Regions from separate parts of the Streptomyces sp. NPDC021020 genome, predicted to be linked through region 2. Evidence: riboswitches for the same ligand, from Rfam matches in the RefSeq annotation. Region 2 holds a riboswitch; each other region holds the start of a gene.
The links. Region 2 has a riboswitch for cobalamin ahead of metE (5-methyltetrahydropteroyltriglutamate--homocysteine S-methyltransferase). Riboswitches for the same ligand answer to the same signal wherever they lie in the genome.
Positions count from the first base shown of each region.

Region 1: another riboswitch for cobalamin. It lies ahead of ACH4SL_RS28000 (CbtB-domain containing protein); the one in region 2 lies ahead of metE (5-methyltetrahydropteroyltriglutamate--homocysteine S-methyltransferase).
Region 3: another riboswitch for cobalamin. It lies ahead of ACH4SL_RS34810 (prenyltransferase/squalene oxidase repeat-containing protein); the one in region 2 lies ahead of metE (5-methyltetrahydropteroyltriglutamate--homocysteine S-methyltransferase).

Region 1 is NZ_JBIRQQ010000010.1:30,732-38,501, reverse strand. Features, by position in the region: gene ACH4SL_RS28015 (ABC transporter substrate-binding protein) at 1-494, opposite strand, end outside; gene ACH4SL_RS28010 (putative protein N(5)-glutamine methyltransferase) at 847-1,698, shown strand; gene ACH4SL_RS28005 (HoxN/HupN/NixA family nickel/cobalt transporter) at 1,761-2,894, opposite strand; cobalamin riboswitch at 3,057-3,188, shown strand; gene ACH4SL_RS28000 (CbtB-domain containing protein) at 3,224-3,439, shown strand; gene ACH4SL_RS27995 (CbtA family protein) at 3,530-4,390, shown strand; gene ACH4SL_RS27990 (hypothetical protein) at 4,387-5,163, shown strand; gene cobF (precorrin-6A synthase (deacetylating)) at 5,160-5,999, shown strand; gene ACH4SL_RS27980 (cobalt-precorrin-6A reductase) at 6,002-6,727, shown strand; gene ACH4SL_RS27975 (SPFH domain-containing protein) at 6,811-7,770, opposite strand, start outside.
Region 2 is NZ_JBIRQQ010000002.1:902,293-910,062, reverse strand. Features, by position in the region: gene ACH4SL_RS08270 (alpha/beta fold hydrolase) at 1-27, shown strand, start outside; gene ACH4SL_RS08265 (NAD(P)/FAD-dependent oxidoreductase) at 104-1,351, shown strand; gene ACH4SL_RS08260 (DUF2470 domain-containing protein) at 1,362-2,093, opposite strand; cobalamin riboswitch at 2,184-2,405, shown strand; gene metE (5-methyltetrahydropteroyltriglutamate--homocysteine S-methyltransferase) at 2,574-4,889, shown strand; gene yicI (alpha-xylosidase) at 4,954-7,260, opposite strand; gene ACH4SL_RS08245 (LacI family DNA-binding transcriptional regulator) at 7,415-7,770, opposite strand, start outside.
Region 3 is NZ_JBIRQQ010000015.1:188,122-195,891, forward strand. Features, by position in the region: gene ACH4SL_RS34810 (prenyltransferase/squalene oxidase repeat-containing protein) at 1-1,129, opposite strand, end outside; cobalamin riboswitch at 1,233-1,380, opposite strand; gene ACH4SL_RS34815 (hypothetical protein) at 1,523-3,235, shown strand; gene ACH4SL_RS34820 (NB-ARC domain-containing protein) at 3,232-5,736, opposite strand; gene ACH4SL_RS34825 (lactate utilization protein C) at 5,879-6,490, opposite strand; gene ACH4SL_RS34830 (lactate utilization protein B) at 6,487-7,770, opposite strand, start outside.

The sequences.
Region 1 (7,770 bases), on a different contig from region 2:
CCGGCCTGCTGCCACACGGTCTTGTTGTAGACGAAGCCGTCGGCGTTCGCGAAGTTCGCGATGCCGTAGACCTTGCCGCCGACCGTGGCCTTCTCGGTGAAGGTGTACTTCTTGCCCAGCTCGTCCGCCGTGCCCAGCGAGGCGAAGAACTTCGGGTAGTCGTCGGTCTTGACGGCCGCCGGGATCATGAGCACGTCGCCGTAGTTCGACGTGTTCATCCGGATCTTGACCTCGCCCTCGTAGTCCGTGATCCCCTCGAAGGTGACGTGCACCTTGGGGTAGATCTTCTGGAACTCCGCGGCGTACTTCTTCATCGTCCCGTCCTGCACCAGGTCGGTGCGCTGGGTCAGGACCTTGATGTCCCCGGTGACCTTGGACGGATCGGTCGGCGAGGCGGCCGACCCACCGCCGGACGACGAGCCTCCGCCACCGCAGGCCGTCGCCAGCAGCGCCATCACGGCGACCAGCGGACCGGCGAGTGCTGTGCGCTTCATCTGCTCCCTCTCCGTTTCCACGACGTCCGACCGAGACCAGCAGGACGGCGGCGGATCAACTTAAGCGATTCAGTTGGAGAACGACCGCACTATTGCATTGGGTTGTGGGCCGGTAAAGACGCTGATTCCGCGCTGATGCTTAACCGTTACATACCGGTTCAGTAGGAGGGCCGCCCGGCCTGCGGTAGGTTGGGCGCCGACCGGCGGCGAGGCCGCCGGCGCGCGCCACGGCATGCAGGGGGAGGTGGGACCGATCACCGCGCGTACGCACCGCACGTTCCCGCCGTACGGCCGCGGCCCCGGGGCTTCCTGACCGGTTCCGCCGGCCGCCGTACCCCGCCGAGAGGCCGCCATGCCGCACACCCCGGAAACCGCCGGGCCCGCGCCCGCCACCCCGCAGCCCGCCGAGGACCTCACCCACGCCGCCGTCACCGCCCGGCTCAGGGCCGCGGGCTGCGTCTTCGCCGAGGACGAGGCCCGCATCATCCTGGACACCGCCGCCACACCCGCCGAGGCCGCCGCGATGACCGCCGCGCGCGCCGCCGGGCGGCCGCTGGAACACGTCGTCGGCTGGGCCGAGTTCTGCTCCCTGCGGATCGAGGTCGACGCCGGCGTGTTCGTCCCGCGCCGGCGCACCGAGCTGCTGGTGCGCGAGGCCACCGCGCTCGGCCGGGCCGCGCTCGCCGCGCGCGGGCGGGTGGTCGTCGCCGACCTGTGCTGCGGCTCCGGCGCGGTCGGCGCGGCCCTGGCCGCGGCCCTGGGCCGTACCGAACTGCACGCCGCCGACCTCGACCCGGCGGCCGTCGCGTGCGCGGCCCGCAACATCGCCGCGGCCGGCGGCCTGGCCCACTGCGGCGACCTCTTCGCGGCGCTGCCCGCCGCGCTGCGCGGCACGGTCGACGTGCTGGCCGCCAACGTGCCCTACGTGCCCACCGGCGCGGTCGCCCTGCTCCCGTCCGAGGCCCGCGACCACGAGGCCCCCATGGCCCTCGACGGCGGCCCCGACGGCCTGGACGTACTGCGCCGGGTCGCCGCCGACGCGGCCGGGTGGCTGGCCCCCGGCGGCTCCGTCCTGGTCGAGGCGGGCGAGCGGCAGGCCGGTACGGCCGCGGGCGTCCTCGCGGCCGGCGGCCTGCGCACCCGCACGGCCACCGACGACGACCTCGGTGCGACGGTCGTCATCGGCACCCGGCCGCAGCACTAGACCGAAGGCCCGCACCCCGGGTGCCGGGGTGCGGGCCTTCGGCCGCCGCTGCCGTGCGGGGGTCAGTCCGGCTGTTCGGCCGTCCGCAGTCCCGCGGACCACTTCTCCTCGATGTTGCCGAACTTCCACACCGCGACCGCCACCGCCCAGGTGGCGAAGAACAGCCCGACGATCACGTAGCCGACGATGTTGAGGTCCAGGCCGCCGATCCAGTCCCAGAAGGCGCCGTGCAGCCCGGCCTTGTCGCTGACCAGGCCCAGCAGCTCCACGGTGCCGATGATGAGGGCCACCGCGACCGACAGGCCGGTGATGGTCAGGTTGTAGTAGACCTTGCGGACGGGCTTGGAGAAGGCCCACTCGTAGGCGAAGTTCATGAACGAGCCGTCGATCGTGTCCAGCAGGCACATGCCCGCCGCGAAGAGGACCGGCAGGCACAGGATCGCGTACCAGGGCAGCCCGGAGGCGGCGCCGGACCCGGCCAGCACCAGCAGGGCGATCTCGGTCGCGGTGTCGAAGCCCAGGCCGAACAGCAGCCCCAGCGGGTACATCTGCCAGGGCTTGGTGATCGACTTCATCACCCGGCCGAGCAGCCGGTTCATGAACCCGCGGTTGTTCAGGTGCTCCTCGAGCGCGGCCTCGTCGAAGTGCCCGCCGCGCATCTGCCGGAAGACCTTCCAGATCCCGGCCAGGATCAGCAGGTTGATGATCGCGATGGCGTAGAGGAACGTCCCCGAGACGGTCGTCCCGATCCAGCCGGTGACGGAGTGCAGCTGGGAGTCGTCGTTCTCGACCGGGTCGGAGAGCGACTTGATGCCCAGCGACAGCAGCACGGCCAGCCCGAAGACGATGCTGGAGTGGCCCAGCGAGAACCAGAAGCCCACCGACAGCGGGCGCTTGCCCTCGTGCATGAGCTTGCGGGTGGTGTTGTCGATCGCCGCGATGTGGTCGGCGTCGAAGGCGTGCCGCATGCCGAGCGTGTACGCGGTCACACCGATGCCGATGCCGAAGGACTTGGTGCCGACGCTGTAGTGCTCCGGCGCCACGATCGCCACCAGCGTGAACCAGCCGATCACATGGAGGGCGACGATGAACGCCGCCATGCCGCCGAGCCGGGTCCACTCCGCCCGGGTCATCGAGTGCTTCATCCGTCGCAGACGTGATCCGGCGGGGGCCGGGGCCTCGGTGGTGCTGCTCATTCCTTCGTCCTCCGGGGAGCGGCCGGTGTGGTGCTTACCGCATCAGACTACTAGTTGCGAACGATGTGCAATAGGCCGCCCCCGGCCCCGGAGAGCTTGATCACACACGCGGAACCCCTGGTGATCGCCGATTCGCCCTGATTGACGCATGACAGAACGGAGCCCTACGCTCACGGGGTAAGTGATGGCATGGGGAAGCCGGTGGAACTCCGGCACGGTCGCGCCACTGTGATCCCGCCGCCGCCTTCGGGCGAGACGGGGAGTCAGACACCCGCTCATCACGACGCCCAGCAGACCAGGGACGCACGATCCCCGAAGGAGGGCTCATCTTGAGCAGCATTTCCCCTGCCCGCCCCGCCGCCACACCGGTTGTCCTGCCGGTCACCAAGGCCGCGCTGTGGCTCGTCGGCGCCACGTTCCTCGCGCTCGCCGCCTACTACTTCATCGGCGTCGACCAGGGTGCCGTCTCCGTGTTCGGCAAGGACATGCACATCCACGAGTTCGTCCACGACGCACGCCACTTCCTCGGCTTCCCCTGCCACTGACGGCCGGCCGGTCCGCCGCCCCGAGGGCGGCGGACCGTCGCGCCCGGAAGCCCCCGCGTCCCCCCATCCCCTCGCAACGGACAACTCGACATGGAAAAGAAACTCGTGCTGCGCGGCGTCCTCGCCGGCGCAGTCGCCGGGCTGCTCGCCTTCGTCTTCGCCCGCATCTTCGCCGAGCCGTACATCGGCAAGGCCATCGACTACGAGAGCGGCCGTGACGCCGCGCAGACCGCCCTCGACAAGGCGGCCGGGATCGCACCCGAGGCCGCGGGCTCCGACCTGTTCAGCCGCACCGTCCAGGCGGACGTCGGCATCGGCGTCGGAATGATCGTCTTCGGCATGGCGATGGGCGCGCTCCTCGCCGTCGCCTACACCGTCTGCCTCGGGCGGGTCGGCGGGCTGCGCGCCCGCAACCTCGCCCTGCTCGTGGCGGGCGGCGGATTCCTCGGCATGTACCTGGTGCCGTTCCTCAAATACCCCGCCAACCCGCCGGCCATCGGCCACGAGGAGACCATCAGGGCCCGCAGCGGCCTCTACCTGATCATGGTGGTGTGCTCGGTCGCCTTCCTCGTCGGCGCCGTCTGGCTGGGCCGCCGGCTCCAGGCGCGCTTCGGCAACTGGAACGCCACGCTGCTGGCCGGCGCCGCGTTCGTCGTCGCCATCGGCGTCGTCATGCTCCTCCTGCCGTCGCTCGGGCACCTCGGCTGGAACAAGGAGCACTACGGCGACCACGCCACCGAGACGCCCCAGCCGCTCACCGACGCCAAGGGGAACATCGTCTTCCCCGGCTTCCCGGCCGACGTCCTCTTCGCCTTCCGCTTCTACTCCGTGGGCGCGCAACTGCTGCTGTGGTCCGCGCTCGGCCTCGTCTTCGCGCCGCTCGCCGAACGCGTCCTGCGCCCCGCGACGGCGGGCGCCCCCGTACGCGGAACGGCTCCGTCGCCCGCATGACACCTCCCGCACCACGAACGAAGGACGCGGGCGCGGTGGTCGCCGAGATCACCGCGCTCGGGCCCTTCTTCGCCTTCACGACGCACGAGGACACGGCGGCGGGTACGGCGTCCGCGCCCGGCGACGCGGGGTGGCAGGCCCTCGACGGGCCCGCCGTCGCCGACCGGGCCGAGGCCGTACGCGCGTGGCTGGCCGCCGCGAGCGGGCGGCGGCCGGACGCCGTCGAGGCCCGCGTCGGCGCGTCCGTCGCCCACCTCGGCCTCGCCGCGCGCCTGGTGTCACCCGCGCTCGCCGCCGCCGTCCTGCACGGCGTGCTCCTGGACCACCCGCTCGCCGCCGCCCGCTGGCGGCCCGTCCTCGGCGGCCCCGTACCCCTCTCACTGCCCGCCGCCGCGCTGCGCGGCCCCGTCCGGCCGCCCGGCCCGCTCGCCGACGCCTTCGCCGCCCGGCTGCACGACGGGCCGCTCGCCGAGCTCGCCGCCCTCCACGTCCCACTCGGCGTCTCCCGGCACATCCTGCTGGGCAACACCGCCTCCGCCGTCAACGGCGCCGCGGCCATGATCGCCGCCGCCCGCCCGGAACTGGCCGCCGCCACCGCGGAGTTCGCCGCTGCGCTGCTGGACCGCGAACCGCTGCGCGCGCAGCGCGACCGCACGGCCGCCGGCGCCTTCCGCCGCCGCAGCTGCTGCCTCATCTACCGGGCCGCCCCCGACCGCCGCGGCGCCCTGTGCGGCGACTGCGCCCTGCACACTCCCACGGACACCCGCCCATGAGACACGTCCACGTCATCGGCATCGGCGCCGGCGACCCCGCCCAGCTCACCCTCCAGGCCGTCGACGCGATCGGCCGGACCGACGTCTTCTTCCTGCTCGACAAGGGCGACGCCAAAGCCGACCTGACGGCCCTGCGCGAGCTGATCCTGCGGCGGCACGCGACCCGCCCGCACCGCGTCGTCACCGCCCGCGACCCCGAGCGCGACCGCACCGCGCCCACCCCCGGCTACGCGCCCGCCGTCGACGACTGGCGCGCCCGCCGCGCCGCCCTCTACCGCCGGATGATCGCCGACGAACTGCCCGACGGCGGCACCGGCGCCTTCCTCGTGTGGGGCGACCCCGCCCTCTACGACAGCACCCTCGCGATCCTCGACGAGATCCGCGCGGAGAACGGGCCCGCCTTCGAGTGGACGGTCGTCCCCGGCGTCAGCAGCGTCGCCGCGCTCACCGCCCGGCACCGCGTGACCCTCAACCAGGTCGGCGGCCCGGTCCACATCACCACCGGCCGCCGGCTCGCCGACCACGGCCTGCCCCCCGGCGCCGACGACGTGGTCGTGATGCTCGACGCCCGGCACGCCTTCACCGCCCTCACGGAGGAGGGCCTGCACATCTACTGGGGCGCCTACCTCGGCACCCCCGACGAGATCCTGCTGTCCGGCCCCCTCGACACCGCGCTGGCCGCCCGCATCACCGCCACCCGCGCCGAGGCCCGCGCCCGCAAGGGCTGGATCATGGACACCTACCTCCTGCGCAGACCGCGCGGCACGACCCCGGAACCGGCGGCCCCGCCCGCCGCCGGCACCGCCGGCCCCGCTCCGGACCGCGGGCCCCGCTGATGCTGCGGGTCCTCGTCCTGGGCGGCACCGGCGAGGCCCGGGAGCTGGCCGCGCTGCTCGCCGGTGACGCGGGGCTGGACGTCACCACCTCGCTCGCCGGGCGCACCCCGCGGCCGCACCTGCCCGCCGGGCAGGTCAGGTCCGGCGGCTTCGGCGGCGCCGAGGGCCTCGCACGGTGGCTGCGCGAGCACCGCACCGGCGCCGTCGTCGACGCCACCCACCCCTTCGCCGCCCGGATCAGCGCCCACGCCGCCCGCGCGGCCCGCACCGCGGGCGTACCGCTGCTGGCGCTGCGCAGGCCCGGGTGGGCCGCGCGGCCCGGGGACCGGTGGCAGTGGGCGGCGGACACCGCCGAGGCCGCCGCGCTGCTGCCCGCGCTCGGCCGGCGCCCCTTCCTCACCACCGGCGCCGGTGAGCTGGCCGCCTTCGCCGCGCTGCCGCTGCACTTCCTGGCCCGCACGGTCACGCCGCCGCCCCCGCCGCTGCCCGCCCGCTGCGAACTGATCACCGCCCGCGGCCCCTTCACCACCGAGGGCGAACGCGCCCTGCTGCGCGAGCACCGCATCGACGTCCTGGTCACCAAGGACAGCGGGGGGCCCGCCGCCAAACTCACCGCCGCCCGCGAGGAGGCCGTCCCCGTCCTGATCGTCCGCCGCCCCCCGCCGCCCCCGGGCGTCCCGGCCGTCACCACACCGGAGGCCGCCGCCCGCTGGCTGCGCGCCCGCTGACCGCCCGTCACCAGGCCGGGCGCGACGACGCCGTCCGGCCCCGGGGCCGGACGGCGTCGTCGCGCCCGGGCGTACGGGCGCGCTCAGTCGATGTCGACCCGGCCGTTGGCCCCGTCCTGGCCCTTGCCGCGCACCTGCACCTCGGCCGACGGGTGGGCGGCGGGCGCACCTTCCGCGCGCAGGTTCTTGCGGACCGAGTCCAGGATCGTCAGGCCCTGCCCGACGAGCCCCGCGGCGATCTCGCCGAGGCCGTCCGCCCCGTTGAGGACGTTGACGTTGGCGCCCTGCAGGCCGCTTGCGGCCTCCTTGACGATCTGCGGCAGCTGGTCGATGATCATCCGCTCCAGCGCGACCCGGTCGTGCGACGCGGCGGCCGCCGCCTGGATCCGCATCCGCTCGGCGTCCGCGACGGCCAGCACCCGGATCCGCTCCGCCTCCGCCTCCGCGGGCTTGACGATCTCGGCGACCAGCTGCTGCTGGCGCAACTCGGCGGCCCGCAGCGCCAGTTCGGTCTGCGCCGCGATGACCTCCTGCTGGGCGTGCGCCTGCGCGAGCGGCCCGGCCTGCGCCGCCTGCGCCTGGGCACGGTCGACCTGCGCGGTGAAATCCGCCTGCACCACCGCGGTCTGCCGGGCGTACTCCGCCTGGTTGCGCGCCGCGGCCTGCTGCGCCTCGACGGCGGCCTGGGTGGCCTGCGCCTGGGCGATCTGCGCCTGCCGCTGGATGGCGGCCTTGTGCGGCGCGGCCATCGCCTCGATGTAGCCCGTCTTGCCGTCGTCGATGGACTGGATCTGCAGCGAGTCCACCGTCAGGCCGATCTTGGCCATCTCCGTCTTGGACGTCTCCAGCACCTCGGTCGCGAGCTTCTGCCGCTCGGTGACGATCTCCTCGACCGTCATCGAGCCGATGATGGACCGCAGATGGCCCGCGAAGATCCGCCCGGTGAGCACCGACATCTGGTCCTGGTCGGACAGGAAGCGCTGCCCGGCGTTGACGATGCTCTCGTGGTCGTTGCCGACCTTGAAGGCGATGACGGCCTTCAC
Region 2 (7,770 bases):
GACCTGCTGGAATTCCTGGCGAAGTGACTCCCCTCCCGTCCCCCGGCGCCGCGGCCCGCCCGCGCCGCCGGGGGACGGCCGGGCCCGGCGGACGGAGAGCGCGGTGGCGACGAAGGCAGCGGTGGACGTGGTGGTGGTCGGCGCCGGGCTCGCGGGGCTCGCGTGCGCGCAGGACCTGGTGGCCGCGGGGCTGCGGGTCCGGGTGCTGGAGGCGTCCGACGGGGTCGGCGGGCGGATGCGCACCGATGTGCGGGACGGCTTCCGCTTCGACCGCGGCTTCCAGGTCGTCAACCCGTCCTACCCGCAACTGCGCCGCCGGCTGCGGGTGGACGAGCTGGACGCGCGGCCGTTCGGCCCCGGCGTCCTGGTGCGCACCCCGCGGGGCATGCTGCGCTTCGCCGATCCGACGCGGGCCCCGCGGCAGGCCGCCGATCTGCTGCCCGGCCGGCTCGGCTCGCTGCGGGACGTGTCCGCGCTGGTCATGCTGTGCGGGCGGGATCTGCTCACGCCGCCGCGGGCGCTCAAGCGGGCGCCGGACCGGACGACCAGGACGGCGCTGGCGGATGCCGCGATCGGCGAGGATCTGGTGGAGCGGCTGCTGCGGCCCTTCCTGTCGGGGGTGTTCCTGGAGGACGAGCTGGAGACCTCCAGCCGCTACTTCCACCTGGTGTGGCGCTCGATGATGCGCGGCAGGCTGTGCCTGCCCGCCCGCGGTGTCGCCGCGGTCCCCGAGCAGCTCGCCGCCGCCCTGCCGGACGGCACGGTGGTGCTCGGCACCCCGGTCGAACGTCTCACCGGGGAAGGGGTGCTGACGGCGTACGGGGAGGAGCAGCCGGCCCGCGCGGTGGTCGTCGCGACCGGCCCGGCGGCCGCCGCGGAGCTGCTGCCGGGACTCGCCGTGCCGCCGGTCCGCGCGGTCACCACGTACTACCACGCCGCCCCGCGGTCGCCGCTGGCCGAGCCGACGCTGGTCGTGGACAGCGCGCGGCGGGTGCTCAACACGGTGGTGCTCAGCGAGGTCGCGCCGTCGTACGCGCCGCGCGGGCGGGCGCTGGTGGCCACCTCGGTCCTGGGCGCGGACGACCCCGCGCGGCGGGAGGCGCGGGTGCGCGACGTGCTGGCCGAGCTGTACGGGACGGACACCCGCGGCTGGGAGCCGGTGGCCGTCTACCCGGTGCCGGAGGCGCTTCCGGCCATGCCACCGCCCTGGCCGCTCTCCCGTACCACCCGCCACTCCCCCGGTGTCCACGTCTGCGGCGACCACCGCGCGACCGGCTCCGTGCAGGGCGCCCTCGCCTCCGGCGCACGCGCCGCCCGCGAGATCCTCGCCGACCGCGCGACCGGCGGGTAGCGGCGTCCGGTCACCGGCGTCGGCGGCCGTACCGGGTGTGGTGCCGCTCGTGGAAGGCGCGGGTGAGCAGGGCGTGGATGTGGTGGCCGAGCTCGTCGGGCCCCGTCAGCGGGTGCGGGAAGGGCAGCCGGGCGTCGAGGTGGCCGTACGGGCGCTCCAGGCGCAGCACGATGCCGTGCCGGTCGAGGGCGAGCGGGACGACGCGGGTGACATCGACGAGCTGCCGGTCCGTCAGCAGCCGGGCCAGCTCGTCCAGGTGCTCCTGGTGGTCCTCGGCCAGGTGCAGCAGCAGCCGCGCCTCGGCGGAGGCGACCGGGTCGGGCCGGGCGGCGGCCAGCTCGCCGGGTGCGACCAGGTGGCGGGCCCCGCGCGCGTCGAACGCGACGGCGCGGACGTCGGCCCGCAGCCGCACCGCCCCGGCAGGCCCCGGTTCGGGCGCCTGCAGCCGGGCGGTGATCCGCACCCGGGCGCGGACCCGGTCGCGTACGGGTACGGGCGCGAGGTCCGTCCACTCCAGCACCGCGGGGATGCCGACCGCCGGGCCGCAGGACGCCTCCGCGGCGGTGCGGCTGTCGACGGGGACGCGCAGCCGCAGGACGCGGCCGTCGAAGTCGGCGGCCACGCCGGTCAGGAAGTCCTCGTGCGCACCGTTGGCCGTCACCCCGGCGGAGCCCGCGGTCGACAGGATGCTGCGGACTTGCTCGGCGGCGCTGGGCTCGCGCGGATCGGCGGTCCTGGTCACACGTCCTCCTCGGGACTTAGGTAAGCCTAACCTTAATATGACACCGAGCCGGGATGTGGACAACGGCAGCCGGAAGTCCCGCGGCGTTCTACGCTGGGTGGTGCAACTGGTTCGCCCTGCCCGCCAGGCAGGCGCGTCGTAAGAGGGAACCCGGTGGGAATCCGGGACTGCCCCGCAGCGGTGAGTGGGAACGACCGCCGTCATACGCACTGGGTCCGGGCCGCGGACCTGGGAAGCGACGGCCAGTAGGAAAACTGCCTTCCGGCAGAGCGCCCGCGAGTCCGAAGACCTGCCCGTTGCCCGTACGCGGACCGTTCCGCGCACGGACATCCCGGTGACCTCGAGGGCGGGTCGGCGACAACCGGCGGGTGGACGTACCCCTTTCGGGGGGAACAGTCCCGACCCGTCCGGCTGCGTCACCCTTCACGCCCCCGTCCCGTCGCCGGGATCTCAGGGATCCGTCTCGTGAAGGAGATCTCCGTGACAACCAAGCCCGCAGCCGCGGCAGCACGGGCCACCGTGTACGGCTACCCCCGCCAGGGTGCCGACCGGGAACTGAAGAAGGCCGTCGAAGGCTACTGGAAGGGCCGCGTCACCGCGGCCGAGCTGCGTAGGACCGCGGCCGAGCTGCGCCGGGCCAACTGGCGGCAGCTGTCCGAGGCCGGCATCGACGAGGTGCCCACCGGCGACTTCTCGCTCTACGACCACGTCCTCGACACCAGCGTCATGGTCGGCGCGATCCCCGCGCGGCACCGCGCCGCGGTCGAGGCCGACCCGCTCGACGGCTACTTCGCGATGGCCCGCGGCACGCAGGACGTCGCGCCGCTGGAGATGACGAAGTGGTTCGACACGAACTACCACTACCTGGTGCCCGAGCTGGGGCCCGACACCGTCTTCGCCCCCGACCCCGCCAAGCAGCTCGTCGAGCTGGCCGAGGCCCTGGCGCAGGGGCTGACCCCGCGGCCGGTGCTCGTCGGACCCGTCACGTACCTGCTGCTGGCCAAGCCCGCGCCCGGCGCGCCCGCGGACTTCGAGCCGCTGAGCCTGCTGGACCGGCTGCTGCCCGTCTACGCCGCGGTGCTGGCCGGGCTGCGCGCGGCGGGCGCCGAGTGGGTGCAGCTCGACGAGCCCGCGCTCGTCCAGGACCGGGACGCCGCCGAACTCGACGCCGCCGCCCGCGCCTACCGCGCGCTGGGCTCCCTGACGGACCGCCCGAAGCTGCTGGTCGCCTCCTACTTCGACCGGCTCGGCGAGGCCCTGCCGGTGCTGGCCGAAGCCCCGGTCGAGGGCCTGGCCCTGGACTTCACCGGCCCGGCCGCCGGCAATCTCGACGGCCTCGCGGCGGCCGGCGGACTGCCCGGCAGGCGCCTGGTCGCGGGTGTCGTCGACGGCCGCAACATCTGGACCGCCGACCTGCGCAAGGCGCTCGCCACCCTCGGCACCCTGCTGGGGCTGGCCGGTCAGGTCGACGTCGCCGCGTCCTGCTCGCTGCTGCACGTGCCGCTCGACGCCGCCGCCGAGACCGGCCTCGACCCGCAGGTGCTGCCCTGGCTCGCCTTCGCCCGGCAGAAGACCGCCGAGATCGCCACCCTCGCCGCGGGCCTGTCCCGCGGCACGGAGGCCGTCGCCGACGAGCTGGCCGCCAACCGCGCCGCGCTCGACTCGCGCGCGGCCTCCCCGCTCACCCGCGACCCGGCCGTCCGCGAGCGGGCCGCGGCCGTCACCGCCGCCGACGCCCGCCGCGCGCAGCCGTACGACGAGCGCACCACCGCCCAGCGGGCCCGGTTGCGGCTGCCGCTGCTGCCGACCACGACGATCGGCTCCTTCCCGCAGACCGGCGAGCTGCGCACCGCCCGCGCCGACCTGCGGGCCGGACGCATCGACACCGCCGGCTACGAGGAGCGGATGCGCGACGCCGTCCGCGAGGTCATCGCCTTCCAGGAGAAGACCGGCCTGGACGTCCTCGTGCACGGCGAGCCCGAGCGCAACGACATGGTCCAGTACTTCGCCGAGCAGCTCACCGGCTACCTGGCCACCCGGCACGGCTGGGTCCAGTCCTACGGCACCCGGTACGTGCGCCCGCCGATCCTGGCGGGTGACATCTCCCGCCCCGGGCCCATGACCGTGCGCTGGACGTCCTACGCCCAGTCGCTCACCGACCGGCCGGTCAAGGGCATGCTCACCGGACCGGTCACGATGCTCGCCTGGTCCTTCGTCCGCGACGACCAGCCGCTCGGCGACACCGCCCGGCAGGTCGCCCTGGCGCTGCGCGACGAGGTCGCCGACCTGGAGGCCGCGGGCACCGCCGTGATCCAGGTGGACGAGCCCGCGCTGCGCGAGACTCTGCCGCTGCGTGCCGCCGACCGGCCGGCGTACCTGGCGTGGGCCACCGAGGCCTTCCGGATCACCACCGCCGGGGTGCGCGCGGACACCCAGGTCCACACGCACATGTGCTACGCGGAGTTCGGCGACATCGTGCAGGCCATCGACGACCTCGACGCGGACGTCATCAGCCTGGAGGCGGCCCGCTCGCACATGCAGGTGGCCCGCGAGCTGGCCGCGCACGGCTACCCGCGCGAGGCCGGTCCGGGCGTCTACGACATCCACTCGCCCCGCGTCCCCGGCGCCGACGAGGCGGCCCGGATGCTGCGCACCGGGCTGAAGGCCATCCCCGCGGAGAGGCTGTGGGTCAACCCCGACTGCGGTCTGAAGACCCGCGGCTGGCCCGAGACCCGGGCGTCGCTGGAGAACCTGGTGGCCGCGGCCCGCACGGTCCGCGCCGAGCTGGACGCCTGACCCGCGCCCGGCGCCCGGCGTTGCCGCGCGGCAACGCCGGGCGCCGGGCCGGACCGGCCGCGTGTCAGGCCCGGCGTGCCGCCAGCCGCGTCACCCCGGCCGCGCACCGGTGCAGCGTGCCGAGCGGGTGCGGCTCGCCGTGCCCGGGGGTCTCGACGCCTGCCAGCAGTACGTTCCACGGCAGCGCGCTGTCGGTCTCGACAGTGATCTCGTCACCGGCGCGGGTGACGGTGAAGGTGACCGGCGTGCCCGAGCCGTCCGGCGCGGGCACCGGCGTCACGGTGGTGGCGCCGTCGGCCGGCGCGTACACCCGCAGGGTCACGCCGTCCGCCCAGTCGGACACCGGCCCGTCCGAGGAGGCCCCGAAGGGGATCACCGCGCCGGGCCGGGCGAGCAGCGGCAGGGTGTCGAGCGGGTGCGTCTCGCGCCGCCAGCCCGGGCCCTCGACCCGCTCACCGGTCAGCACGCTGGTCCAGGTGCCCGCGGGGACGTAGAAGTCGACCGTGCCGTCCGCGCTGAAGACCGGGGCGACCAGCAGGTCGCCGCCCAGCATGTACTGCCGGTCCAGGGTGGCGCAGGCCGGGTCGTCGGGGAATTCCAGCAGCATGGCCCGCATCACCGGCGTGCCCGTGTCCCGGGCCTGCCCGGCGGCGCGGTAAAGGTAGGGCATCAGCCGGTGCTTGAGGCGCGTGAAGGCGGCGGTGACCGGGACGGCCTGCTCGCCGTACTCCCACGGCACCCGGTAGGACCGGCTGCCGTGCAGCCTGCTGTGCGAGGACAGCAGGCCGAACTGCACCCAGCGGGCGAAGAGTTCGGGCGTCGGGGTGCCCTCGAAGCCGCCGATGTCGTGGCTCCAGAAGCCGAAGCCGCCCAGGCCCAGCGACAGCCCGCCGCGCAGCGACTCGGCCATCGCCTCGAAGGTCGACTCGCAGTCGCCGCCCCAGTGCACGGGCATCTGCTGCCCGCCGGCGGTCGCCGAGCGGGCGAAGAGCACCGCCTCGTCCTCGCCCCGCACCTCGCGCAGCAGGTCGAAGACCGTCTCGTTGTAGAGCTGGGTGTAGTAGTTGTGCATCCGCCGCGGGTCGGAGCCGTCGGACCAGGCGACGTCGACCGGGATCCGCTCGCCGAAGTCGGTCTTGAAGCAGTCCACGCCCTGGTCCAGCAGGACGCGCAGCTTGGACGCGTACCAGGCGCGCGCGTCGGGGTCGGTGAAGTCCACCAGGCCCATCCCGGCCTGCCACTGGTCCCACTGCCACACGCTGCCGTCCGGCCGCCGGACCAGGTAGCCGTGCGCGGCGCCCTCGGCGAACAGCGGGGACTTCTGCGCGATGTAGGGGTTGATCCACACGCAGATCCGCAGGCCCCGCTCCTTCAGCCGGGCCAGCATGCCCTCCGGGTCGGGGAAGACCGCGGGGTCCCAGGTGAAGTCGCACCATTGGTAGGGGCGCATCCAGAAGCAGTCGAAGTGGAAGACGCTCAGCGGGATTCCGGCGTCGGCCATGCCCTGGACGAAGCCGGTGACGGTGTCCTCGTCGTAGTCCGTGGTGAAGGACGTGGACAGCCACAGGCCGAAGGACCAGGCGGGCGGCAGCGCGGGGCGGCCGGTCAGGGCGGTGTAGCGGGCGAGGATCTCCTTCGGGCCGGGGCCGTGGACGACGTAGAACTCCACGGACTGGTCCTCGACGCTGAACTGCGCCTTGCCGACGAGCTCCGAGCCGATCTCGTACGACACCCTGCCGGGGTGGTTGACGAAGACGCCGTAGCCGCGGTTGGTGAGGTGGAAGGGGACGTTCTTGTACGCCTGCTCGCTGCTCGTACCGCCGTCCTCCTGCCAGACGTCGACGCTCTGGCCGTTCCTGGTGAACGCGGTGAAGCGCTCGCCGAGGCCGTAGACGTACTCGCCGACGCCCAGGGCCGCGCGGGCGACCATGTGGTGGCGGCCCTCGGCGTCGGTCACGAAGCCGAGGCTCTTCTCGCCGAAGGAGGTGAGCGGGGTGCCGCCGGCGCTGAAACCGAGGTGCCAGGGCTGCTCGGTGTCGATGCGCAGGCTCAGCCCGCCCGAGGTCAGCTCGACCACGGAGCCCTCGCGGACCGCGCTCCCGTACCGCCCCTCGCCGGGCAGCGCGAATTCCGGGAGCCCGCGCACGGCGCCGGCGTGGTGGGTGGACCGCACACCGATCACGCCCTCGGCGGGGGACCAGCACTCCACCGTCAGCAGCGGGCTGTTGAGGGTGTCGCCGCGGTGGCCGACCTCGCGGACGGCCGCGGACAGGGTGACGCGGTCCTCGGTGACGCTCGCGTCGGCGACCTCGGCCGCGAAGCGGGCGGTGACGCCCGGCCGCAGCAGCCAGTAGCCGTCGGTGAACTTCATGGAGGTCTCCTGCTCTGTCGCCCGGTCGCTCGCCGGTCATGTGTCGAATCGATTTCCTGACCGTCCCGGCAAGGTTAGGCACTGCCGGGCGGGGCGGCAAGGGTGTTCCGGGCGGGACCTGCCGCCCGGCGCGCGGCGGCGGGGCGCGGCCGGGTCAGGCGGGCGGCGGGCGCAGCGCGCCGCCGCCGAGCAACTCCGGGGCGAGGAGCACCTGCCGGGGGGCGGATCCGCCGGGCGCGGCCTGCTCGCGGGCGCGCCCGCGGCCCCTGGCGGGGCGGCGCGCGTCGGCGTCCTCGACGGCCAGCTCCACGGCGGTGGAGCCCATCGCGGGCACGGGCAGCTCGATCCGCGGCAGCCGCGCGCACGAGGAGTCGCCCGGCAGCGAGCCGATGACGACGACGGCCAGGTCCTCCGGCACCCGGTGGCCGAGCGCGCCCGCCGCCGCCAGGACGTGGCTCCAGGCGGTCGGATGCTGGACGACCAGGGCGGACGGCGGCCCGGCGGGCCCGG
Region 3 (7,770 bases), on a different contig from region 2:
CGCCGTCCGCGCACTGCATGCCGGTGAGCCGGTCGACGGCCGCGGCGGGCGGGGCGACGCCGCCGCGGGACAGCGCGAGCAGCGCCAGGGCCTGGGCGTCGGGCGAGGAGGCGCCGTAGAAGTCGCCGGGCGCGGTGCAATTGCCGAGGCTTCCCGCGACAGCGGTGCACACATGGTCGGTGAGGTCGGCGAGCAGGTCGCGGCCCCCGGTCTTCCTGGGGTCGCCGCCCAGGATCTCGGCGAGCAGCGCCAGGTTCGCGACGGCCGCCGGGCGCGGCACGGTGTCGGTGGCGTCGGGCAGCAGGTAGGCGTCGGCGTGCGCGGTCAGGTACGCGTCGAGCGCCCGCAGCGTGGCGTCCTGGCCGCCGGCCGCGGCCAGCGCGAGCGCGGTCTGCGCGGTGGAGGCGTAGTCGGTGCCGCCCCAGCCGTCGGGCACATGGTCGCCGCCCTCCAGTTGGCCCGTCAGCCAGGTCGCGGCCGCCGCGATGTCGGCGGGCCGCGCCGGGGTGGTGGGCGGCACGCTGGTCGGGGGCGCGCTGGTGGGCGGCGCGCTGGTCGGGGTGCCGCCGCCCTGGGCGCGTACGTCGTCCGGGGTGAAGGGCGGCTGGCCGGTGGTGCCGCCGATGTCGGTGGGGCCGAACGTCCACGCCTCGACCTCGCCGTCGGCCGGGTGGTCGCTGAACGCGCCGAGCGGGCTGTAGGCCCAGGTGTCCTGCCCGGCGGGCGCGATCCAGAAGGACCAGTACGCGTCGGCGGGCGGTGTCAGCACGCAGGCCTCGTCGGCGGGCGTCGGGTAGGGGGTGCCGCTGTCGAAGCCGTCGTTGCCGATCCGGCAGATGAAGCCGGGGCCGTCGTGCACCGTCCCGGCCGTGGTGAACCCGGCGTTGTGCAGCAGGTTGATACCCGTGGTGGGGTGCGCGTCGCAGCCGCGCAGCACCGGGCCGCCCCAGTGCCCGTAGTCCACCGCGACGATCGCGCCGGTCGTCGCCGTGCAGTCGCCGATCGGGTCGGCGTGTGCCGCGCCCGCCGACGTGACCAGCCCGGCGGTGCCGGCGAGCGTCGCCCCGGCGGTGAGCAGTACGGCGGTACGCGGCAGTCCACGGCCGCGGCGCCGGAAGAGTCGAAGCACGGGTCCCCCCGAGGTCGGCCGGCGGGGAGGGCGGGCCGCGGAGGAACGGGCGGCAGCTGGGCGGCGCCGGCCGGGTCGTCCGTGCCGTAGTCCTCGACGGCGATCGTGACTTGCTGTTCAGCGCAGGTAATCCGGCTCGCCCCCTGGACGGGGGCCTACGGTTGCGGGTCAGCGCCGGACTTCGACCGGCTTCCCCTGGCTGCTGAATCGGAAATGCGTTTCATGGCACCACGCGATCCGCTGTGACGTCAATGTCGCGCACAGTCGCGTGCCCCGCACGGGGCGGGAGGCGTGCCGACCCGCGTTCCCCGCCGCGCCCCCTCCCCCGGGATACCGTGTAGGCGTTCAGCCGACTGAAGAGTGGGGCGGGTATGGCGGAGGCGGGCGGGCGCGGTGTCCGGTAGCCCGCCGCTGCGCGTGCCCGTGGGGCGGGACGCCCCGCGCTGGACGACCTTCCGGGGCGAGCGCACGCTCGTCGTCGCCGCGCGTACGGTCACCTCGACCGTACGGGCACTGGAAACGCTTCCGGCGCTGCTGCGGGACGACCCCCGGGTGACCGTCGTCTTCGCCTACGACCCGACGTCCGCGTTCAGTTCGGGCGTGCTGGACCTGCTGAGCGGCAGCGGGTGCCGGGTCATGCCGTGGGAGCAGCTGGCGGACGTCTCCCCCGACCTCATCGTCTCGGCGAGCGAGAACATCGAGGTGCCCGAGGGCGACTGCCCGGTGCTGGTGCTGCCGCACGGCATCGGCTTCCAGAAGCTCGTCCCGGACTCCCGCAGCGCGCGGACCCGGCTGTCCGGTGTGGTGCCGGACGCGCTGCTGGAGAGCGGGCGGGCCTGGCTCGCGGTGTCGCACCCGGCGCAGGAGGAGCAGTTGGTCGCCGCCCACCCGAAGGCGGCCGGGCGGACGCTGCTGGTGGGCGACCCCTGCTTCGACGAGCTGGCCGCCAGCCGTCCGCGCCGGGCGGCGTACCGTACGGCGCTGGGCGTCGCGGAGCACCAGCGGCTGGTCGTGGTCAGCTCCACGTGGGGCCCCACCTCGCTGCTGGGCCGGCACCCGGACCTGCTCCCGCGGCTGCTCGCGCAGCTGCCCTGCGACGAATACCGGGTCGGCGCGATCATCCACCCCAACGTGTGGTCGGGCCACGGGGCGTGGCAGATCCGTACGCTGCTGGCCTCCGCGCTGGACGCGGGCCTGCTGCTGATCCCCGCCGTCCACGCGTGGCGGCCCGCGCTCGTCGCCGCGCACGTGCTGGTGGGCGACCACGGCTCGGTGACGCTCTACGGCGCGGCCAGCGGAACACCCGTCCTGCTGACGGGGATCGGCGCGGACGCGGTGCCGGGTACGGCCGTCCACGCGCTGGCCGCCGCCGCGCCGCGGCTCGAACCCCGCGGGGATCTGCTCGGGCAGGTGCGGGCGGCCGCGGCGGAGCAGCACGCGGCCGAGCGGTACGCCGAGGTCGCCGGCCAGGCCTTCGCCGAGCCCGGCCACGCGCTCGCCCGCCTGCGCGGCGCCGTCTACCGCTTCCTGGAGCTGCCGGAACCGGCCGCGGCGCCGCCGGCGCCCCTCGTACTGCCGGCCGCGGACTCCCCTGCCGGGCCGGTCACGTCGTGGCTGGTGACGACGGGCGTGGCGGCGGGCGGCGACGCGCCGGTCGTCACCGTCCGCCGTGTCCCGGCGGCGGTCGCCGGGTACGCGGCCGCGGGTCCGGACACCGGCGCGTCCTTCACCCACCTGGCGAGCACGGACGACGAGCGCGACCACCGGCTGACCGAGAGCGCCTCCGTCCTGCTGCGCGCCCGCCCCGCCGCCACGGCCGTCGAGGCGCTGCGCTGGATCGGGGACCGCCTCGACGAGCTGCCCGGCGCCCTCCTCGCGGCCGCGGCCGTCCGTGGCGGCGGCACACTGGTCGGGCTCAGGGACGGCCGCGTCGTGGAGGTGGACGCGACCGGTCCCACGCGCGACCCGGGCCTGCCCGCCGCGGTCGTCCACGCCTGCCTGCTCACCGGCGCGCCGCTGGACGGCGCGGTGGTGACGCTGCGGGTGGGCGAGCGGCCGGGCGAGGACGCGGCCCTGCGGCTGCGCCCCGCGCCCCTGGCCCGTTAGGGCGTGTCGTCCTCGAAGGTGTCCAGCCAGCGGTCCATGGCCTGCGCCTGGTCGTTGCCGACCGCCGCGTAGATCTCCCGGGCCCGGCGCACATAGCCGCGGACCTGCTCCGTACGCCCCTCGACCGACTCCGTCACGCGGGCGAGCAGCTCCAGCGCCTGCGCGGCGTAGTGCTCCGCGTCGTTCTCCTCCAGCGCCCGTACCGCCGCGCGCAGTTCGCGTACCGCGTCGTCGGTCTCGCCGAGCCGGGCGTGGACGGCGCCGATGCCCGCGCCCACCCGGGCGGCCATCCGCGGGTCGGGCTCGGCGAGCGCCGCGAAGGCGTCCCGGGCCCGGTGCAGCGTGGCCATCGCCCCGGCCGCGTCGCCGTCGACGTGCTGCGCGCGCCCGAGGAAGAAGAGGGCGAGGGCGGCGCCGCGCGGATCCCCGGCGCGCTCGTTGAGTTCCAGGCAGCGGCGCAGCGTGTCGACGGCTCCCGACAGCTCGAAGGGCGTCTGGTAGCGCCCGAGGAATTCCAGCACCGAGGCATGGACGTGGAGGTCGCCCGACACCGCGGCGAGCGCCTCGGCCCGCCGCAGCTCCCTGCCCGCTCCCCCGGTGTCGAGCAGGTCCAGCAGCGGGCGGGAGAGCAGGCTGCGCAGCCGCGCCTCCCCGGCCGTGGCCAGCGCGACGTCCTCGGCCGTGGTCGCCCGCTCCGCGGCCCGCGCCGCGGCGTCGGCGCCCAGCTCCAGCGACTCCTTCCACGCACCGAGGTAGCGGTGGTGCAGGAAGAGGACGGTGAAGGCCTCGGCCAGCGGCCACACCAGGGAGTACAGCTCGTGCGCCGTGGCCGCGCGCAGCACCGCGAGGATCGCGGCCCGTTCGGTGTCCAGCCATTCCAGCGGGGCCGGTCCGCCGGGCGCGGCGAAGGGATCGTCGGCGTCGCGCAGCAGCTCGTCGAGCCGGGCCACCCGCAGCCGGTCCCGCCGCACCGCGCGGTCGGCGAGCGCGGCCAGCGCGAGGTAGTGCCGCGCCACCCGCTCGGTCAGCTCGGCGTACGCGGACCCGGGCTCCTCCTCCACCGCGCGCTCGCGCGCGTGCAGGCGGACCAGGTCGTGGACGTGGTAGCGGCCGCCCCGCACGGTCTCGACGAGGCTCGCCTTCACCAGGACGCCCAGCAGCCGCTTGGCCGCCGCCGCGTCCACCCCGGCGGCGGCCGCCGCCACCCCGGCGTCGAAGTCGCTCGACGGCAGCCAGCCCAGCAGCCGGTAGAGCCGCGCCGCCTCCGGCGGCAGCAGGCGGTACGAAGGTCCAAGAGCGACGGACACCGGCGACTCCTCCCCGAACAGCGACAGGCCCGCCAGCCGGCCGGCCTCCTCCTCCAGCTCCGCGGCCAGCTCGGCCAGGGTCAGACCGCCGCCGGTGACCAGCCGGGCGGCCGCGACCTGCAAGGCCACCGGCAGGCCGCCGCACAGCTCCACGAGTCTTTCGGCGGCCTCCCGTTCGGCCTCGACGGCCTGCTCGCCGCACCGGTCCCTCAGCAGCGCCAGCCCGCCGTGCGCGTCCAGCGGCCCGACCGGGATCGGCCGGGCGCCGCCGTCCAGGAACAGCTCGGCGAGCCGCCCCTGGCTCGTGACCAGCACGGCGCTGCCCGCGCCCTTCGGGATCAGCGCCCGCACCTGGGAGGCCGCGGTCACATCGTCCAGGACGAGCAGGATGCGCAGCTCCGCCGAGCGCGACCGGAAGAGGTTGGTGCGGGCCGCGACAGAGGCGGGGATGTCCCGGTCACCGCCCGGGAGCGACTTCAGGCACATGGCCAGCGCCTCGGAGACGTCGCCCGCCGGTGCCGACGGCGCGGCCTGGTCGCGCAGCGCGGCGAAGTCGACGTAGAGCTGGCCGTCGGGGAAGCGCTCGCGCGCCAGCTCCGCCCAGCGGCGGGCGGTGGCCGTCTTCCCCACGCCGGGGAGCCCTTCGAGGACCCCGACGCCGACGCCCGTCCCGCCCAACGCCGTGTCCAGAGCGGTCAGTTCGGCCCGCCGGTTGCTGAACGGAACGGTCACGGGCGGGACCTGGTCCGGCCGTACCCGCCCGTCCGGCTCGGGGGCCGCGGCGGGGCGGACGTTGAAGACGATGCCGCCGTGGATGTGCGAGCCCTGGAAGGCGGGGCCGTGGTTCACGCCGCCGCTGACCAGGCTGACGAAGCCCCGCGAGGTGTCCGGTGCCAGCTCCGCCAGCAGCCCCGCCAGCTCGGCCGGGGCGCCGGGGTCGTCCCGGAAGATCACCGCCAGCCGCTCCTGCCAGCGCTGCCGGACGTCGGCGAGGGCGACCTCGTCCCCCGTCTCCCGCGCCCGCAGCGCCTCCCGACTCTCCTCCTGGAGCTCCCCGTCGACGGGCGCGCCGCCGGACCCCCGGCGCAGGAACCGGGCCACGGGCCGCCGCACCCGTTCGAAGGCCTCCGACACCAGCAGTTCGACGAACGCCGTGGCACCAGACGTCGCAAGTGCCGCCAACTCGGGCTCCACACAACCCCCTTCGGGTCACCGCGGGCGCGCAGCCGCGGACACCCACCGTAGGCACTTCGCCGCCGCTTGCACATAGCGGCTCGCCCGTGCGAGCTGACGTGACGTCAACCCGTGCGCGGCGGCGCGCGGGGGGCGCCGGTGGTCAGCCCGTCAGGATGACGTCGAGGGTGCGGGGGCCGTGGACGCCCTCCACGCGGTCGAGTTCGATGTCGCTCGTGGCGGAGGGGCCGGAGATCCAGGTGAGGGGGCAGGTGGGGTCCAGGCGGGCGAGGGCCTCGGCGAGGGACGCCACGGTCTGGTCGGCGGTGCGGACGACGCAGATGTGGTGGTCGGGGGCGAGGGTCAGCACCCGGCGACCCTGGGCGGGGCCGGCGTCCAGGACGATGGTGCCGGTCACGGCGACGGCCACCCGGCAGCCGGTCAGCACGCTGTCCACACCGTCCAGTTCGAGGGCGGTGAGCGGGTGTTCGGCCGTGTCCTCGCGGATGTCGACGCCGACCGTGTCCGCGAGCCAGGCCGCGGGCAGGCCCGGGGGTACGGCGACGCTGCGCGCCCCGCGCCCGGCGAGCAGCCTCGCCACCACCGCGGGCAACTCGGCCTCGGCGGCGCGGTGGACGCGGGCGCGGTAGTCGGCGAGGTTCTCGGCGAGCAGGTCGACGAGGGCGCGGTGGTCCTGCGCCGGGGGCGCGGGGTCGGGGGCGTCGGCCGTCGCCTCGCGGATACGGGCCAGGATGGCGTCACGGCTGCTGCTCACGGGGTCTGCTCCTCACGGGATGCGGCGTGGTCCCGCCACCACGCGCGGAAGGGCTGCTCCGGCATCCGGGGCAGGTCCCGCTCGGCGGACCAGGCGGCCGCCGGGCCGGGCAGCGGGAGGGAGCGCGGGTGCAGGGCGCGGGTCGCGGAGGCCGCGCGTTCGGCGGCGGCCAGCGCGGCGGGGTGGTCGAGCAGCCAGGTGGCCGCGCGCATCGCGGCGCGCTCGGCGCGGTGGCCGGGCTGCTCGGCGACCCGCTCGCGCAGGTGCACCAGCACCTCCGGGATGTCGATGGCCACCGGGCACACCTCGTAGCAGGCCCCGCACAACGACGAGGCGAAGGGCAGCGAGGCGTCCACCTCGCTCTGGGTGCCCCGCAGTTGGGGGGTGAGCACGGCGCCGATCGGGCCCGGGTAGGCGGAGCCGTACGCGTGGCCGCCGGCCCGCTCGTAGACGGGGCAGACGTTCAGGCAGGCCGAGCAGCGGATGCAGCGCAGCACCTGGCGGCCCACGTCGTCGGCGAGCGTCGCGGTGCGGCCGTTGTCGAGCAGCACGAGGTGGAAGTCGCGCGGGCCGTCGCCCGGCGTGGTGCCGGTCCACATCGTGGTGTACGTGTTCATCCGCTCGGCGGTGGACGAGCGCGGCAGCAACTGGAGGAAGACGTCCAGGTCCTCCCACCGCGGCAGCACCTTCTCGATGCCGACGACGGAGATCAGCGTCTCGGGCAGCGTCAGGCACATCCGCCCGTTGCCCTCGGACTCGACGACCACGAGGGTGCCGGTCTCGGCGATCATGAAGTTGGCGCCGGAGACGGCGACCTTGGCCCGCAGGAACTTCTCCCGCAGGTGCAGCCGTGCGGCCTCGGCGAGTTCGGCGGGCCGGTCGGTGAGCCCCTCGGGCGCGGGGCGGCCCCACTGGGCCATCTTCTCCGTGAAGATGTCGCGGATCTCGGTGCGGTTGCGGTGGATCGCGGGCACCAGGATGTGCGAGGGCAGGTCGTCGCCGAGCTGCACGATCAGCTCGGCGAGGTCCGTCTCGTAGGCGGTGATGCCCTCCTCGGCGAGGGCCGCGTTGAGGCCGATCTCCTGCGTGGCCATCGACTTGACCTTGACGACCTCCGTCTCGCCGGTCGCCCGCACCAGGTCGGCCACGATGCGGTTGGCCTCGTCCGCGTCGGCGGCCCAGTGCACGGTGCCGCCCGCGGCGGTGACCGCGTCCTCCAGCTGCGTGAGGTACGTGCCGAGGTGGCGCAGCGTGTGGTCCTTGATCCGGCGGCCGGCCTG